4 linked regions of the Luteitalea sp. TBR-22 genome follow. The protein of the gene in region 4 binds, or shares a complex with, the protein of the main gene of each other region. Links are inferred from orthologs where the notes say so. Each region holds a gene or a part of one and is shown on either strand. Other genes may lie near its edges.

Region 1 (2,987 bases), 2.1 Mb from region 4 along the record:
CGCGGCAGGCGATCACGCACCCCTCGAACAGCAGGTGCGGGTTGCGCTCCATCAGCACGTGATCCTTGAACGTGCCCGGCTCGCTCTCGTCGGCGTTGACGCACAGGTACTTCGGCTTGGGGTTGTCCTTGGGCACGAAGGACCACTTCAGGCCGGTCGGGAAGCCTGCGCCGCCGCGGCCGCGCAGGCCCGACTTCTTGACGCTGTCGACGATCGCGTCGGGCGCCATGCCGAGGGCGGTGCGCAGGGCCTGGTAGCCGCCGTGCTGCACGTAGAAGTCGAGCGTGTAGCCGTTCGGCTCGTCGACGTACTTGGTCAGGACCGGTTCGAACGTGGGCATGGCCTAGGTACGCTCCTTCACGAGGTGGCACCCGGAGAGGGCCGCGAGGCCCCGGGTCCGCAGGCCCTCGATGAGGGCCGGGACGTCCTCGGGCTGCTGGCACTCGTGCCAGTGCTCGTTGTTCACCATGATCACGGGCGCGCGATCGCACGCCCCGAGGCACTCGAACTCCATCACCGTGAACAGGCCATCGGCGGTGGTCTCGTTGGGCTGCACGTGCAGGTGCTTGCAGAGGGCCGCGGTCACCTTCTCGGCGCCGTTGAGGGCGCACGACAGCGTGCGGCACACCTGCAGGACGTACTTGCCCACCGGCCTGGTGAAGAACATCACGTAGTAGGTGACGACGTCCTCGACCTCGGCCGTCGTGCAGCCGATCACCTCGGCGACGTGGCGCATGGCGTTGAGGGTGACGTGCCCCTGCTGCGCCTGCACCATGTACAGCGCCGAGATGATCGCCGACTTGCGGCGCTCCGGCGGGTAGTGGGTGCAGAGCTCCTCGAGCTGTGCGCGGTGCTCCGGCGTGAACGCGAACGCGGGCCCCTCCTCGGGGATGAAGCGTTCGCTCTTGTGCCAGCCCTCGCCGTAGGGCATCTGCGGGTGGAAACTCATCGATCCGAATCTCCCATCACGACGTCAACCGAGCCGATCACCGCGATGACGTCCGCGATGAGGCCGCCGGCGATCAGCTTGGGCAGCGCCTGCAGCGCCAGGAACGTCGGCGGGCGCGACTTGACGCGCACCGGCCGGTTGGTGCCGTCGGACACGACGTAGAAGCCCTGCTCGCCGCGCGGGCCCTCGATCGGCACGTAGGCGTCGCCGGCCGGCACGGTGAAGCCCTGCGAGTAGATCAGGAAGTGCTGGATGAGCGCTTCCATCTCCGAGTAGACCTTGTCCTTGGGCGGCGGCACGATGCGCGGGTCGTCGACGCCCCACTCGCCGGTCGGGGTGATGCGCGCGATCGCCTGCTTGCAGATCTTCCAGCTCTCGCGCATCTCGGCGCAGCGCACCTGGTAGCGCGCGTAGACGTCGCCCACCTCGCTGGTCGGGACGTCGAAGTCGTAGGTCGCGTAGGTCAGGTACGGGAAGACCTTGCGCACGTCGTACTTGACGCCGGAGCCGCGCGCGATCGGCCCGAGCAGGCCCCAGTCGAGCACGTCCTGCTTGGTCAGGATGCCGACGCCCTTGGTGCGGCCGATCCAGATCGAGTTCTTGGTGAGCATGCCCTCGTACTCGTCCATCTTCGCGGGGAAGCGGTCGAGGAAGGCAGTGACGGCCTGGTGGAAGCCGTGCGGCAGGTCCTCGCGGAGGCCGCCGACGCGGATGTAGCTCGGGAACAGCCGGAATCCGGCGAGCATCTCGTTGATGTTGAGCAGCAGCTCCCGCTCGCGGAAGCAGTACATCATCATCGTGATCGCGCCGATCTCCATCCCGTGGGTGCCGAGCCACACCAGGTGGCTCATGATGCGCTGCAGCTCCGCGATCAGCACGCGGATGTTCTGCACGCGCTCGGGCACCTCCACGCCGAGCAGCTTCTCGACGGCGAGCACGTAGGCCAGCGCGTTGGAGTGTGGCCCGAGGTAGTCCATGCGCTCGACGAGCGGGACGATCTGCTGCCACTTCTTCTGCTCGGCCGTCTTCTCGATCCCGGTGTGCAGGTAGCCGATCGTGGGCTGGGCGCTCACGATCTGCTCGCCGTCGAGCTCGACGACGAGGCGCAGCACGCCGTGCGTGGCGGGATGCTGCGGCCCCATGTTGACCGTCATCGTTTCGGTGCGGATTTCAGCCATATACGGGCTTCGGGCTCAGGGCTCAAGGCGCTGACCGGACTCGCCGGCCAGCGCGCGTTCCACTTCGTCACATACCGCGTGCAGCACCGTCAGGTGCACTTCCTGCACGCGGGCGGTGTCGGACTCCGGCACCGCAATCACCTCGTCGGCCTCCGCGCCGAGCGGGCCGGGGTTCGCCCCCGTGAGCGCCACCACGTGCAGTCCGCGCGCCCGGCCGGCCCGGGCCGCCGCCACCACGTTGGGCGACCGCCCGCTCGTGGAGATGGCCAGCAGCACGTCGCCGGGCCGCCCGAACGCCTCGACCTGCCGGGCGAAGATCCGGTCGAAGCCGTAATCGTTGCCGACCGCGGTCAGCGCGCTCGTGTCCACCGTGAGCGCCATCGCCGGCCATGCGGCCCGCTCGCGACGGAAGCGTCCGGTGAGTTCCGCGGCGAAGTGCTGGCACTCGGCCGCACTGCCGCCATTGCCACACGCGAGGACCTTCCCTCCGGCGGCGAGCACTGCCGCGACCTGCGAGGCGGTCCGCGCCACTACCGGCCCGAGCACCGCCGCGGCGCGGCGGTGCGCGTCGGCCGCCGCCTCGATCGCCGCGACGCCGCGGGCTTCGGCCGGGTCGGTCACTGCACGTTGAATCCGGCGCTCGCGCTGGCAGCGCGCCGCTGCCGCTCGATGTTGCGCACGAACTCCTCTTCGGTGACCTGGATGGCCTCGCCGATGTCGACGGCCTTGTGGATCTGCACCGGGTAGTCCTTGCGCGCCGGGTGCCCCTCCCAGTCCTCGGGCATCAGCAGGCGCCGCAGGTCCGGGTGGCCTTCGAAGGCCACCCCGAACAGGTCGAACACCTCGCGCTCGTACCAGTT
Region 2 (4,150 bases), 2.1 Mb from region 4 along the record:
GCGGCCCCATGTTGACCGTCATCGTTTCGGTGCGGATTTCAGCCATATACGGGCTTCGGGCTCAGGGCTCAAGGCGCTGACCGGACTCGCCGGCCAGCGCGCGTTCCACTTCGTCACATACCGCGTGCAGCACCGTCAGGTGCACTTCCTGCACGCGGGCGGTGTCGGACTCCGGCACCGCAATCACCTCGTCGGCCTCCGCGCCGAGCGGGCCGGGGTTCGCCCCCGTGAGCGCCACCACGTGCAGTCCGCGCGCCCGGCCGGCCCGGGCCGCCGCCACCACGTTGGGCGACCGCCCGCTCGTGGAGATGGCCAGCAGCACGTCGCCGGGCCGCCCGAACGCCTCGACCTGCCGGGCGAAGATCCGGTCGAAGCCGTAATCGTTGCCGACCGCGGTCAGCGCGCTCGTGTCCACCGTGAGCGCCATCGCCGGCCATGCGGCCCGCTCGCGACGGAAGCGTCCGGTGAGTTCCGCGGCGAAGTGCTGGCACTCGGCCGCACTGCCGCCATTGCCACACGCGAGGACCTTCCCTCCGGCGGCGAGCACTGCCGCGACCTGCGAGGCGGTCCGCGCCACTACCGGCCCGAGCACCGCCGCGGCGCGGCGGTGCGCGTCGGCCGCCGCCTCGATCGCCGCGACGCCGCGGGCTTCGGCCGGGTCGGTCACTGCACGTTGAATCCGGCGCTCGCGCTGGCAGCGCGCCGCTGCCGCTCGATGTTGCGCACGAACTCCTCTTCGGTGACCTGGATGGCCTCGCCGATGTCGACGGCCTTGTGGATCTGCACCGGGTAGTCCTTGCGCGCCGGGTGCCCCTCCCAGTCCTCGGGCATCAGCAGGCGCCGCAGGTCCGGGTGGCCTTCGAAGGCCACCCCGAACAGGTCGAACACCTCGCGCTCGTACCAGTTGGCGTTCGGGTAGATGCGCACGATGGTCGGCACGCTCGGCGTCTCGCCGCCGACGCGCACCTTGACGCGGAGCCGCTGCGCCGGGGGCACGCCCGCGCCCAGGGCCTCCGGCCCCATGGACACGAAGTGGTAGACCACCTCGAAGCGCGGCTCACGGGGCCAGAAGTCGGCGGCGGTGCACTCGGCCAGCGCCTGGAACTGCAGCGCCGGGTGCTCGCGCAGCTGCCGGGCGACGCGCTCGATGTCGGCGGCCGGCACCACGATCGCCGGCTGGTCCGGCGCGGGCACCTCTTCGATGGTCACGTCCGGCAGGGCCTGCCGGAGGGCATCCAGTCGCGTTGCGAAGTCCATGCGATCAGCCGAAGTTGACCAGCGGCTGGCGCGACCGGGCCATCTTCCGCTGCAGTTGGACGATGCCGTAGATCAGGGATTCGGGCCGCGGCGGGCAGCCGGGCACGAAGACGTCGACCGGCACCACCTGATCGACCCCCTGCACGATGGCGTAGTTGTCGAACACCCCGCCGACCGACGCGCAGGCCCCCATGGAGATGACCCACTTGGGCTCGGGCATCTGGTCGTAGACGCGCCGGAGCGCCGGGGCCATCTTCCGCGACAGCCGGCCGGCGACGATCATCAGGTCGGCCTGTCGCGGCGAGCCGCGGAACACCTCGGCGCCGAAGCGCGCCACGTCGTAGCGATTGGCGGCCATGGCCATCATCTCGATGGCGCAGCAGGCCAGGCCGAACGCCACCGGCCAGATGGCCGAGCGGCGGGCCCAGCCCACCAGCTTGTCGACCGTGGTCGTGAGAACGGGAATTTCGATATCAGCCATGACTGCAGCAGTCCGTCAGCTCTTTCGACACCGGGGCGGGACGGTCAGTCCCGCGTGTTCCAGTCGAGGGCGCCCTTGCGCCACACGTAGACATAGCCGGTGATCAGGATCAGGAAGAAGACGAGGATCTGCACGAACCCGGTCCACTGCAGTTCGCGCAGGGCCACGGCCCAGGGATAGAGGAACGCCACCTCGATGTCGAACAGCAGGAAGATCATCGCCACGAGGTAGAACCGCACCGACATGCGCTCGCGAGCGTCACCCACCGGCGGCATGCCGCACTCGTAGGGCGCCAGCTTCTCGGCCGTCGGGTTGCGCGGCCCGAGGTACTGCGACAGGAAGACGTTGCCCGCGGCGAAGGAGAAGCCGAAGGCCATCAGCAGCAGAATCGGAACCCAGCCGTCCATGCGTGTAGGTCGCCGCGCCGCGGCGGAGGTGGCGCTTGTGAAAAGTCGCGCAAGCGTGGCCGTGCGTGCCCATCACGCGCGCCCCCGCTGTCGGTCCCGCCGGCGCCTGCCGCAGGCGGGGCTCGATCCCGTAGATGCTAGCCCGCTTACGCACTCATCTGCAATGCATTCCGGGAGTCGGGAGTCGGGAGTCGGGAGTCGGGAACCGCACGCAGACTCCGGGCACCGGCCAGCGGGCACCGGGTACCGGGCGGCGGGCACCGGGCAGCGGGCACCAGGAGGCCCGGAGCGCTGGCATCGCGGCAATGGGGGCCGGGCCCAGAGTCCGTCGCCATGCCCGCCGAGCCCAACGCGCCGCTCTCTCGATGCTCTCAGAGCCCTGAGCCTCGAGCCTTGGGCCTTGGGCCTTGGGCCTTGGGCCTTGGGCCTGACGTGCGCCGGGAGCCTCGAGCCTCCACCCTCGAGCCGCCCGAGTACAGTACTGTGCTGTCGTGCGCCTCGCCTGGTTCTCGCCCCTGCCCCCGGTGCACTCGGGGATCGCGGCCTACAGCCTCGATGTCCTGCAGGGACTCGCCGGCCACCACGCCATCGACCTGTACGTCGAGGATCGGGTCTGGCAAGCCGCCGGCGGGCACCTGCACGCCGGCCGGGGCCCACTGACCGTCCCGCTGGAAGGGCCGCTCGGGTTGCCCCTCCTCCGCGCCTACGACTTCCCCGTCGCCCAGGAGCGCCAGCCGTACGACCTCATCGTCTACCAGATGGGCAATGCCGCCTGCCATCGCTACCAGTGGCCCTACCTGCTCCGGTGGCCCGGGCTGGTCGTGCTGCACGACGCCGCGCTCCACCACGCGCGTGCCCACGCCCTCTTGAGTGACCGGCGAGACGACGACTACCGCGCCGAGTTCCGCTTCAACCATCCCGGCGTCGACCCACGGGTCGCCGACTTCGTGGTCGCCGGCCTGGAGGGGTCGCCCTACTACCTGTGGCCGATGCTCCGGACGGTGATGTGTGGCGCGCGGGCGGTCGTCGTGCATGGGGAACCGTTGCGGCAGGCGCTGGCCGAAGAGTTCCCCGGTACGCCCATCCGGGCGGTGTCGATGGGGGTGCCGGACCCGTGGGCAGGCTCGGAACCCAGGGACGCGGGCTCAGGGCCCAGGGCTCAGGGCTCAGAGAGCACGCTGAATGGCTCAGGGCTCGGGGCTCAGGGCTCAGAGAGCCTGCCGAAGGCCGACGGCCGCATGACGAAGGCCGAGGCAGGCTCAGGGCTCAGGACTCAGGGCTCAGAGAGCCTACCGAAGGCCGATAGTGATGTGGTCGTGGCTGCCTTCGGCGTGATCACGCCCGAAAAGCGCATCCTGCCGATCCTGCGCGCCCTGCAGGTGTTGAGGGCGGACCTGCCGGCGGTGCGGCTGCGGCTGGTGGGCGAGATCGGCGAGCACTATGCGCTCTGGCAGGACGTGGCCCGGACCGGCACGCGCGACCTGCTCGAGGTGACCGGCTACGTGGACGACGACCGACTGGCGGCCGAGTTGCGCGGAGCCGACGTGTGCCTCTGCCTGCGCTGGCCCACGGCGCGCGAGACCTCCGCGTCGTGGCTCCGCTGCCTGGCGGCCGGCAAGCCGACCATCGTGCCCGACCAGCTGTCGACCGCCGACGTGCCGACGCTCGACCCGCGGCACTGGACGCTCAAGCACGACCGGACCGACGCCGCGGCAGTGTTCCAGCCGCCGTCGCCGACCCGGGCCGTCGCCGTCTCGGTGGACCTGCAGGACGAGCAGGACATGCTCGTCCGGGCCCTTCGGCGCCTGGTGATCGACGCCGACCTCCGCGCGTCGCTGGGCCACAACGCCCGCGGCTGGTGGGAGGCGCGCCACACGCTGCCACGCATGCACCGCGACTACGAGGCAGCGCTGACCTGGGCCGCCGCGCAGCCGGTGCCCGACCGGTGGCCGGCCGATGCCCCGGCTCACCTGCATCCCGACACGAGCCGCTGGGCCCGTGCGCT
Region 3 (4,059 bases), 2.1 Mb from region 4 along the record:
CGCTCCTTGCCGTGGAACGTCATGAAGATGAGGCGGAACATGTAGCAGGCCGTCAGCAGGCCCGTGAGGGCGCCGATGGCCCACAGGCCGGTGTGGCCCGTGTAGTAGGCCTGGAACAGGATTTCGTCCTTGCTGAAGAACCCGGCCAGGCCGGGCACGCCGGCGATGGCCGCCGCGCCGATCACGAACGTCCAGTAGGTGATCGGCATGTACTTCTTCAGCCCGCCCATCTTCCGCATGTCCTGCTCGCCGGCCATCGCATGGATGACCGAGCCGGAGCCGAGGAACATCAGGGCCTTGAAGAACGCGTGCGTGTAGAGGTGGAAGACGCCGGCCGAGAAGGCGCCGACGCCCATCGCCAGGAACATGTACCCGAGCTGCGACACCGTCGAGTACGCGAGCACGCGCTTGATGTCGTTCTGCACCAGGCCGATCGTGCCGGCCATCAGCGCAGTCAGCGCGCCGATCACCGCCACCACCTGCATCGTGTGCGGCGCGTGCGCGAACAGCTCGGCGTTGCGGCCGATCATGTACACGCCCGCGGTCACCATCGTCGCCGCGTGGATGAGGGCAGAGACCGGCGTCGGCCCCTCCATGGCGTCGGGCAGCCAGACGTACAGCGGAATCTGCGCCGACTTGCCGGTGGCGCCGATGAAGAACAGCAGCGTCGTGATCGACAGCACGCCCCAGGTGAGCTCGACGGGCATCGTCGCGACCTTCTGCGCGATGGCCGTGAAGTCGAGGGTGCCGAAGGTGACGAACGCGCCGAACATGCCGAGGATGAAGGCGAAGTCACCGATGCGGTTGACGATGAACGCCTTCTTGCCGGCATCGGTGGCCGACTTCTTGGAGAACCAGAAGCCGATGAGCAGGTAGGAGCAGAGGCCGACGCCCTCCCAGCCCACGAACATGATCGGGAAGCTGGCGCCGAGCACCAGCGTGAGCATGAACGCGACGAACAGGTTCAGGTACGAGAAGTAGCGCGCGTACTCGCCGTCGCGCTCCTCGTGCATGTAGCTGGTCGAGTAGATGTGGATCAGCGAGCCGATGCCGGTGATGACCAGGATCATCACGGTCGAGAGCGGGTCGAGGCGCAGCGCGAAGGGGACGGTGAAGTCGCCCGACGACATCCACGTGAAGACCGTCTGCTCGAGGACGCGCTGGTCGGCCGGGGCGCCGAAGATCTGCGCCGCCGCGGCCAGCGACAGGCCGAACGACGCCAGCAGCGCCGCGACGGCGACGCCGCCCGACACGGCCTTGGGGAGCTTCCGGCCGAGGAACGCGTTGATCAGGAACCCGATGAACGGGGCGAGGATGATGAACAGGAGCATCGCGTCTTGTCGCCCTACCACTTCAGGGAGGTGAAGGCATCGGGCGTGAGCGTCTCCCGGTGCCGGAACAGGGCGATGACGATCGCCAGGCCGACGGCGGCCTCTGCCGCCGCCACGGTCATCACGAAGAACGTGATGATCTGGCCCTCGACCGACCCGTTGAAGCGCCCGAGCGCCACGAACGTCAGGTTCACGGCGTTGAGCATGATCTCCACCGACAGCAGCAGCGTGATCAGGTTGCGCCGCAGGAAGATGCCGGCGGTCCCGATGCTGAACAGCAGCGCGGAGAGAAGCAGGTAGTGATTGAGCGTGATCATCGGCGGATGTCCGGGCCTAGACGGTCTTCTTGGCCAGCACCACGGCGCCGACCATGGCGACGAGGATGAGGATCGAGGTGACCTCGAACGCGAAGGCGTGGTCGCGGAACAGCATGACGCCGATGTCGCGGACCGAGGCGACCCGCGCAGCGGCCTGCGGGTCGTTGACGAAGGGCACCGCCCCGAGCCGGCTGAGCGCCCACACCAGCATCGTGCCCATGCCGAGCGCGAGCACCGCGCCGAACGCCTTGACGCCGCCGGGAATCGGCAGCTGGGCGCCCGGGGCGACGTCCTCCCGCGGCGCGTTGAGCAGCATCACCACGAAGAGGAACAGCACCATGATGGCGCCGGCGTACACGACGATCTGGGTGACCGCGACGAACGGCGAGTCGAGGCCCACGTAGAGGCCGGCCAGCGAGATGAACGACCCGATGAGCAGCAGCACGCTGTACATCGGATTGCGCTGCCCGATGACCCCGAGCGAGCAGATCAGCGAGATGGCGGCGAACAGGTAGAAGAGCCAGGGGGCCACGGGTCTCAGCTCCAGTAGAGGACGCCGGCGGCCGTCACCAGCAGGTTGACGATCGAGAGCGGCAGCAGGCGCTTCCAGCCGAAGTCCATCAGCTGGTCGTAGCGGTAGCGCGGGAGCGTCCAGCGCATCCAGATGTAGAAGAACAGCAGGAAGGCGAGCTTGCCGATGAACCACAGCGGCCCCAGCCAGTCGGGCAGGCCGGGCATGTAGAAGCCGCCCAGGAACAGGCTCGTGGCGACGCCGCACACCACCACCATGTTCACGTACTCGGCCAGGAAGAACAGCGCGAACGACATCGAGCTGTACTCGGTGTGGTAGCCGGCGACCAGTTCCTGCTCCGCTTCAGGGAAGTCGAACGGCGCGCGGTTGGTCTCGGCGATGCCGGCCACGAAGAAGATGAAGAAGCCGACCGGCGCGAGGAACACGTACCAGCGCGGCACCGGGATGGCGTTGAACAGCCACCACACCCCGGCCTGCGCGTCGACGATCTCGCGCAGCGACAGCGTGTTGGCGATCACCAGGACCGACGCCAGCGACATGCCGTAGGCGAGCTCGTAGCTGACCATCTGCGCCGAGCTGCGCAGGCCGCCGAGCAGCGAGTACTTGCTGTTGGAGGCCCAGCCGGCCAGCACGATGCCGTAGATGCCCATCGAGGTGATGGCGAACACCACGAGCACCGCCACGTTCAGGTCGGCCACCTGCAGCGGCACCGGCTTCTCCAGCAGCCCGAAGAACGTCGTCGGCGGGCCGAACGGGATCACGGCGAATGCCGCGAAGGCCGTCGTCGCCGAGAGGATCGGCGCCAGGTAGAACAGCCACTTGTCGGCGGCGACCGGACGGAGCTCCTCCTTGAAGATCAGCTTGACGATGTCGGCAAGCGGCTGGAGGAGGCCCAGGGGCCCCGTCCGGTTGGGGCCGACGCGCTGCTGGGCCCAGCCGGAGATCTTGCGCTCGAAGTACACGAGCACCGCTGCGGAGATCTGCAGCGCGAAGAAGACCACGCCGATGAGCGAGATCTGGAAGACGAGACTGGGAGTGATCGTCGGCACGGACTCTTCTCGCTAGTGCGCGCCGACGGGCTCGGCCGCGCGGAAGTCGCTCGTCACGGGCGACTCGCCCGTCGTGATGTAGGCCTCGTACTCGGCCCGGAAGTGCTGGATGGTGCTCAGCACGGGCGCGATCTCGGCATCGCCGAACGGGCACAGCGTCTTGCCGCCGATGTTGTCGCACACGCTGAGCAGCAGCTCGACGTCGCGCGGCTCGCCGTCGCCGCGCTCGATCTTGTCGAGGATCTTGTACAGCCAGTCCACGCCCTCGCGGCACGGCGTGCACTTGCCGCACGACTCGTGCTTGTAGAAGTGGATCAGATTCTTGGCCGCCCACACCATGCTGGTCGTCTCGTCCATGACGATGACGGCCGCCGAGCCGAGCATCGAGCCGGCGGCGACCATCCCGTCGAAGCTCAGGTGCGTGTCGAGCTTGTCGGGCAGCAGCACGGGCGTGGAGGAGCCGCCGGGGATCACGGCCTTGATCTGCCGGTCGTGGCGCATGCCGCCGGCGTAGTCGTAGATCAGCTGCCGGAGCGTCGTGTCCATCGGCGCCTCGTAGACGCCGGGCTTCTTCACGTGGCCGCTGATGCAGAACAGCTTCGGCCCGGTGTTCTTCTCGGGCCCGATCGAGGCGAACCACTCGTGGCCCTTCTCGATGATCAGGGGCACGTTGCAGATCGTCTCGACGTTGTTGACCACCGTCGGGCAGCCGTAGAGGCCGACGACGGCCGGGAAGGGCGGCTTGAGGCGGGGCTGCGCGCGCTTGCCCTCGAGTGACTCGATGAGCGCGGTCTCCTCGCCGGCCTCGTACGCGCCGGCGCCGCGATGGA
Region 4 (3,965 bases):
GCGTCGCCCTGCAGCACCTCTTCGTCGGTACGCGTCCGATCCTGCCCCAACAATGCCATCAATCGGCTCTCCTGCTGCGAACGATGCGGAAGTCTACCACGGCCCCGTTGCTCACGCGGATTGCCCCACCTGGGGCAGGAGGTCCTCCGACCTCGTCAGGGCGCCGAGCACGTCCAGCGCCGTCGCCACCCGACCACCGGCGGCTGCGACGATGATGCCAGCGACCAGCGGCCGGATCGCCACGACGAGTTCACGGGCGATCGTGAGCGCCTCCTCATGCACGCGACCGGTCCGCTCGGCCTCTGCCATGCGCGTCACCAGAGCCTCGGGCACGCTCACGCCGGGTTCCTCGTTGGCCAACTGCTCGGCCTGACGCGCGCTCTCGAAGGGGCGCACGATGGCCAGCACCGGCACCCGCTGCTCGGTCGTCTCGTCGAGGAACTGCCGCAGCGCGTCGACGTCGTAGATGGGGCCCATGACCACGAACTCGGCGCCGGCCTCCACCTTGTACCGATAGCGCGAGAGCTCACGCTCGGGCATCACCGCCGTCGGGTTGGCCGCGACGCCGATGTGGAAGCCGGTGGGCACCCCGATGGGCTGGCCCCCCACATCCTCGCCGCGGTTGAAGCGGGCGGCGACGTTGGTCAGGCCGATCGAATCGACATCGAACACCGCGGTGGCGTCCGGATAGGCAGACCGGCGCAAGGGCCGTCCCGTCACCAACAGGAGGTTGCGCAGCCCGAGCGCGTGCGCGCCAAGCAGGTCCGCCTGCATGGCGTGCAGGCTGTGGTCGCGGCAGCTGTATTCCAGGATGGCCTCGACACCGGCACTCTGCTCCACGGTGACGGCACTGGCCAGGGCGCTCATGCGGGCTCGCGTGCCCGACCCGTCGCTCACCAGCACCACATCGAGGCCGTTGATGCGGGCCTCGCGCGCCTGCTGCGCGATGCGGTCGTGTCCGAAGCCGGCCGGCGGCACCAACTCGACGCCGGTCACGAAACGCCCCCGCCGCAGGGCATTGGCCAGGCGCGATCTCGACTCGACCGGCACGGGCGTCACGGCTTCGCGCACCGGGGTGGTCCCGGTCACCGAGGGCGACGTCGGGGCCGGCGCTCCGAGGGCGTGTACGGCAAGGGCGATCTGGCGCACGTGATCGGGGGTGGTGCCGCAGCAGCCGCCGATCAGCCGCACGCCGGCGCCGACGAACCGCCGCGCGTACGACGCCATGTAGTCGGGCGAGCAGAGATACAGGTTGCGGCCGTCGACGTCGCGGGGCTTGCCCGCGTTGGGCATCGCGGCGAGCAGCGTACCGGGCACGACCTTGGCCAGCCGTTCGACCGTGTCGAGCATCGCCGCCGGTCCGACGCTGCAGTTGACGCCGATGACGTCGGCGCCGAACTCCACCAGTTGCGGCCCGAACTGCTCGACCGGTGTGCCGTCCAGCGTGTTGCCGTCCTCGGCGGTGGTCAGCATCGCGACGACCGGGCGATCACTGACGCTGCGGATGGCCCGGATGGCGGCGCCGATCTCGCTGACGTCCCGGAAGGTCTCCAGCACGAAGAGGTCGACGCCCCCGTCGGCCAGGCCACGCGCCTGCTCGGCGAAGATCGCCGCCGCCTCGTCGAGGCCCGTCTTGCCCCACGGCTCGACGCGCACGCCGAGCGGCCCGATCGAGCCGGCCACCCACGCCCCGTCGCGCGCCGCATGGCGCGCGATGCGCGCGCCGGCCACGTTGATCGCGTGCACCTTCTCGGCCAGCCCGAAGCTGGCCAGCTTCAGGCGATTGGCGCCGAAGGTGTTGGTCTCGATGATCTCGGCGCCGGCGCGCACGTAGGCCTGATGGACCCCGACGACGAGGTCGGGCTCGGTGAGATTCAGGTCCTCGAACGCGCGATTGAGGAAGACGCCGCGGGCGTAGAGCTGGGTGCCCATCGCGCCATCGCAGATGAGCACCCGAGCGCGCAGGGCGTCGAGGAAGGACTCGGTCACGGACGGGGTTACTTGCGCGCCGCCGGCGCCTGAGCCTGGCCAGGCACGGGGACGAGGAGGTCTTCCTTGTCCCACACGAAGTCGTCCTTGCTGTACACGGCCAGTTCGTAGTCCTTGCCCATGAAGATGGCAGACACGGGACAGGCCTCTTCGCAGTACCCGCAGAAGATGCAGCGGGTCTTGTGGATCTGATATGTGCGGGCGTAACGCGGCCCGGCCATCACGCTGCCGTCGTTCTCGGCAGGTTCGAGGTAGATCGCATCGGCGGGACATGCCACGGCGCAGAGCCCGCATGCCACGCACTTCTCCAACCCGTTCTCGTCGCGCATCAAGACCTGCTTGCCGCGCCACTTCGGGAACATCGGAACCTTCTCGTCCGGGTAGTTCACGCTGATGGGCTTCTTGAACATGTGCCCGAGCGTGGTCTTGAACCCGACGATCCAGGGACGAATCATCTGTCTGAGCCTCCGGTGGGCCCCGTCGCCCCACCAGGGCACGGAACCACTTCGTAGTGTAACAACAAGAACGACATGCGGGTATCGAAGGTGGCAGGGGACGGGCCCGGCGCCGCTCGAATTAGTCTACCCCTGCAGAGACAAGAGTCGCGAAGTCTGGATCAATCATCCCTCTTGAGGGTACGGGAGCGTCCGCCGGCTCAGGCGGAGAAAGCTCGGCCCTTTGGCGCATTTGCTGCATAATCAGCGCTCAACAATGAAGCTCACCCATTTCGTCGCTGCCCTCTCCTTCTTCGTCGGCCTGTCTTCCAGCGCTCCGGCGCAGGCGGCGCCGATCTCGGCCACGGGTCAGGTCTCCCTCGGTGTCGCGGACTGGACGCCGGCCGTCCTCATCAACGTCGGGACCACCTTCAACTTCACCTACTCCCTGTTCACGGGCGGCACCGGCGCCCTGACCATCGTTCCGGGCTTCGTCCCGCCGGCCGTGAACCCGGCGGCCGCCGTGGTCACCCAGTCGATCACCGCCACGGTGGGCGCGCCGGTCAGCTTCGATGCCGCCTGGGGCGACTTCACGGGCACGGTGACCACCGCCGCCCTGAACCCGGGCAGCACGTCGACCAACCGATCGGTGTCGGTGACGGCCTTCGGCACCTTCGTGCCGCAGGGGCTGGTCAGCACGTTCACGCCGGGCCCGATGAGCCTCACCTTCTCGGCCACCCAGACGCGCATCGGCGGCCGCCGTAGCGACGACGAACTCGGATCCGTGTCGGCGTCGTACACGGTGGCCTCGACGGTGCGCCGCATTCCGGAGCCTGCGAGCCTCACGCTGGCCGGCCTGGCCCTCGCCTCCGCAGGCCTGTTGCGTCGACGTCGGCGCTGACCGGCTCGGCCTGAATCCGGATCCGACCTGGCCGGACGCGCCCTGCGGCGTGCCCGGCCGTCGTGTTTCTGCAGCCGCCGGCCGGCGCCGACCAGCGACAGCCCGGCCGGAGGTTACACTGCCCTGTGCCCCAGGGTCCGCGCTTCCTGACGTTCGAGCAGTACCTGCTCGTGACGCAAATCGTGCAGCTGGCCGCCGTGGCCGCGCTGTCGACGATGCTGGTGCGGTTCCGGAGGTTTCGCACGCTCCTGCTGACCGAGCGCCGCGACTGGCCGGAGCGGGTCAAGTTCATCGGCGCCCTCGGCATCCCGCTGTCAGCAGGCGTCGCCAGCCGGCTGCTCCTCAATTACGCGGCTGCTGACGTCTCCCTCGGCGGCGCCTACATGGCCGGCCTGGTCGCCGGTCCCTACGCCGGCGCCATCGTCGGCGCCATGGTGGGGCTCACCGCGATGGCCGGCGGCGAGTGGATCGCGGTGCCGCTGTACGTCGGTTGCGGCTTCGCCGGCGGCGGCCTCCGCGAGATCTGCCCCAAGGATGCCATCTGGCACTTCTCCCCGTTCGTGCTGACCGGGTTGCTGCGCTACCTCTGGAAGCTGGTGCGCCGGTTCGAGGTGGACTGGCAGATGCTGCTCATCGCGGCG

The links.
Region 1: the proteins of TBR22_RS10420 (region 4) and nuoD are in contact, whole or in part, in a crystal structure (PDB 4HEA), measured with the Thermus thermophilus proteins. The link is inferred for Luteitalea sp. TBR-22 from one-to-one orthologs. Residues at the interface, in WP_096411123.1 of Thermus thermophilus: Thr2, Ala5, Leu6, Ser9, Ile12, Thr13, Tyr16, Leu33, Lys34, Pro35, Arg36, Phe37, His38, Leu58, Ala61, Ala62, Cys63, Pro64, Tyr66, Ile99, Phe100, Cys101, Gly102, Leu103, Glu105, Glu106, Ala107, Cys108, Pro109, Gly111; in WP_223903221.1 of Thermus thermophilus: His72, Arg73, Leu76, Gln77, Thr80, Tyr81, Arg84, Thr144, Tyr148, Arg151, Asp158, Glu161, Trp162, Val163, Thr164, Gly165, Gln166, Asn171, Arg174, Lys179, Glu180, Asp181, Leu182, Pro183, Glu184, Glu185, Arg200, Glu203, Leu207, Glu210.
Region 2: the proteins of TBR22_RS10420 (region 4) and TBR22_RS19405 are in contact, whole or in part, in a crystal structure (PDB 6I1P), measured with the Thermus thermophilus proteins. The link is inferred for Luteitalea sp. TBR-22 from one-to-one orthologs. Residues at the interface, in WP_096411123.1 of Thermus thermophilus: Val22, Thr23, Val24, Pro25, Tyr26, Pro27, Val31, Ala32, Leu33, Phe37, Pro64, Ala65, Asn94, Met95, Leu96, Arg97, Cys98, Ile99, Phe100, Phe119, Glu120, Met121, Ala122, Asp123, Tyr124, Glu125, Tyr126, Asp128, Leu129, Lys144; in WP_096411117.1 of Thermus thermophilus: Ala56, Arg57, Asn58, Asp59, Arg62, Phe63, Ala110, Ser113, Ser114, Gly115, Gly116, Met117, Asn119, Gln125, Asn126, Asp134, Val135, Tyr136, Val137, Pro138, Gly139, Cys140, Arg143, Glu145, Ala146, Ile148, Tyr149, Ala150, Met152, Gln153.
Region 3: the proteins of TBR22_RS10420 (region 4) and nuoH are in contact, whole or in part, in a cryo-EM structure (PDB 6ZJN), measured with the Thermus thermophilus proteins. The link is inferred for Luteitalea sp. TBR-22 from one-to-one orthologs. Residues at the interface, in WP_096411123.1 of Thermus thermophilus: Thr2, Leu3, Lys4, Leu6, Ser9, Thr13, Tyr16, Leu17, Val22, Thr23; in WP_096411122.1 of Thermus thermophilus: Arg41, Phe42, Val44, Arg45, Met46, Thr296, Tyr354.

What each region holds. Positions count from the first base shown.
Region 1 is NZ_AP024452.1:4,602,340-4,605,326, forward strand. Bases 37-2,987 are described here. They hold nuoD (NADH dehydrogenase (quinone) subunit D), read right to left. Parts: upstream 2,128-2,987; coding sequence 946-2,127; downstream 37-945. Other genes in these bases: nuoF (NADH-quinone oxidoreductase subunit NuoF), read right to left, coding at 37-340; nuoE (NADH-quinone oxidoreductase subunit NuoE), read right to left, coding at 344-949; TBR22_RS19395 (SIS domain-containing protein), read right to left, coding at 2,143-2,748; TBR22_RS19400 (NADH-quinone oxidoreductase subunit C), read right to left, coding at 2,745-2,987. In the rest of the region: more of nuoF, read right to left, coding at 1-36.
Region 2 is NZ_AP024452.1:4,604,421-4,608,570, forward strand. The notes cover bases 1-2,941. They hold TBR22_RS19405 (NADH-quinone oxidoreductase subunit B), read right to left. Parts: upstream 1,739-2,941; coding sequence 1,262-1,738; downstream 1-1,261. Other genes in these bases: nuoD (NADH dehydrogenase (quinone) subunit D), read right to left, coding at 1-46; TBR22_RS19395 (SIS domain-containing protein), read right to left, coding at 62-667; TBR22_RS19400 (NADH-quinone oxidoreductase subunit C), read right to left, coding at 664-1,257; TBR22_RS19410 (NADH-quinone oxidoreductase subunit A), read right to left, coding at 1,783-2,145; TBR22_RS19415 (glycosyltransferase), read left to right, coding at 2,637-2,941. Also shown: more of TBR22_RS19415, read left to right, coding at 2,942-4,150. UniProt on the Escherichia coli protein: NDH-1 shuttles electrons from NADH, via FMN and iron-sulfur (Fe-S) centers, to quinones in the respiratory chain. The immediate electron acceptor for the enzyme in this species is ubiquinone.
Region 3 is NZ_AP024452.1:4,598,134-4,602,192, forward strand. What follows is about bases 1,204-4,053. They hold nuoH (NADH-quinone oxidoreductase subunit NuoH), read right to left. Parts: upstream 3,221-4,053; coding sequence 2,186-3,220; downstream 1,204-2,185. Other genes in these bases: nuoL (NADH-quinone oxidoreductase subunit L), read right to left, coding at 1,204-1,331; nuoK (NADH-quinone oxidoreductase subunit NuoK), read right to left, coding at 1,346-1,648; TBR22_RS19370 (NADH-quinone oxidoreductase subunit J), read right to left, coding at 1,665-2,180; nuoF (NADH-quinone oxidoreductase subunit NuoF), read right to left, coding at 3,242-4,053. Also shown: more of nuoL, read right to left, coding at 1-1,203; more of nuoF, read right to left, coding at 4,054-4,059. UniProt on the Escherichia coli protein: NDH-1 shuttles electrons from NADH, via FMN and iron-sulfur (Fe-S) centers, to quinones in the respiratory chain. The immediate electron acceptor for the enzyme in this species is believed to be ubiquinone.
Region 4 is NZ_AP024452.1:2,534,221-2,538,185, reverse strand. What follows is about bases 722-3,477. They hold TBR22_RS10420 (NADH-quinone oxidoreductase subunit I), read right to left. Parts: upstream 2,445-3,477; coding sequence 1,998-2,444; downstream 722-1,997. Other genes in these bases: TBR22_RS10410 (sensor histidine kinase), read left to right, coding at 3,450-3,477; TBR22_RS10415 (PEP-CTERM sorting domain-containing protein), read left to right, coding at 2,701-3,324; TBR22_RS10425 (bifunctional homocysteine S-methyltransferase/methylenetetrahydrofolate reductase), read right to left, coding at 722-1,989. In the rest of the region: TBR22_RS10430 (class I SAM-dependent methyltransferase), read right to left, coding at 1-59; more of TBR22_RS10425, read right to left, coding at 112-721; more of TBR22_RS10410, read left to right, coding at 3,478-3,965. UniProt on the Escherichia coli protein: NDH-1 shuttles electrons from NADH, via FMN and iron-sulfur (Fe-S) centers, to quinones in the respiratory chain. The immediate electron acceptor for the enzyme in this species is believed to be ubiquinone.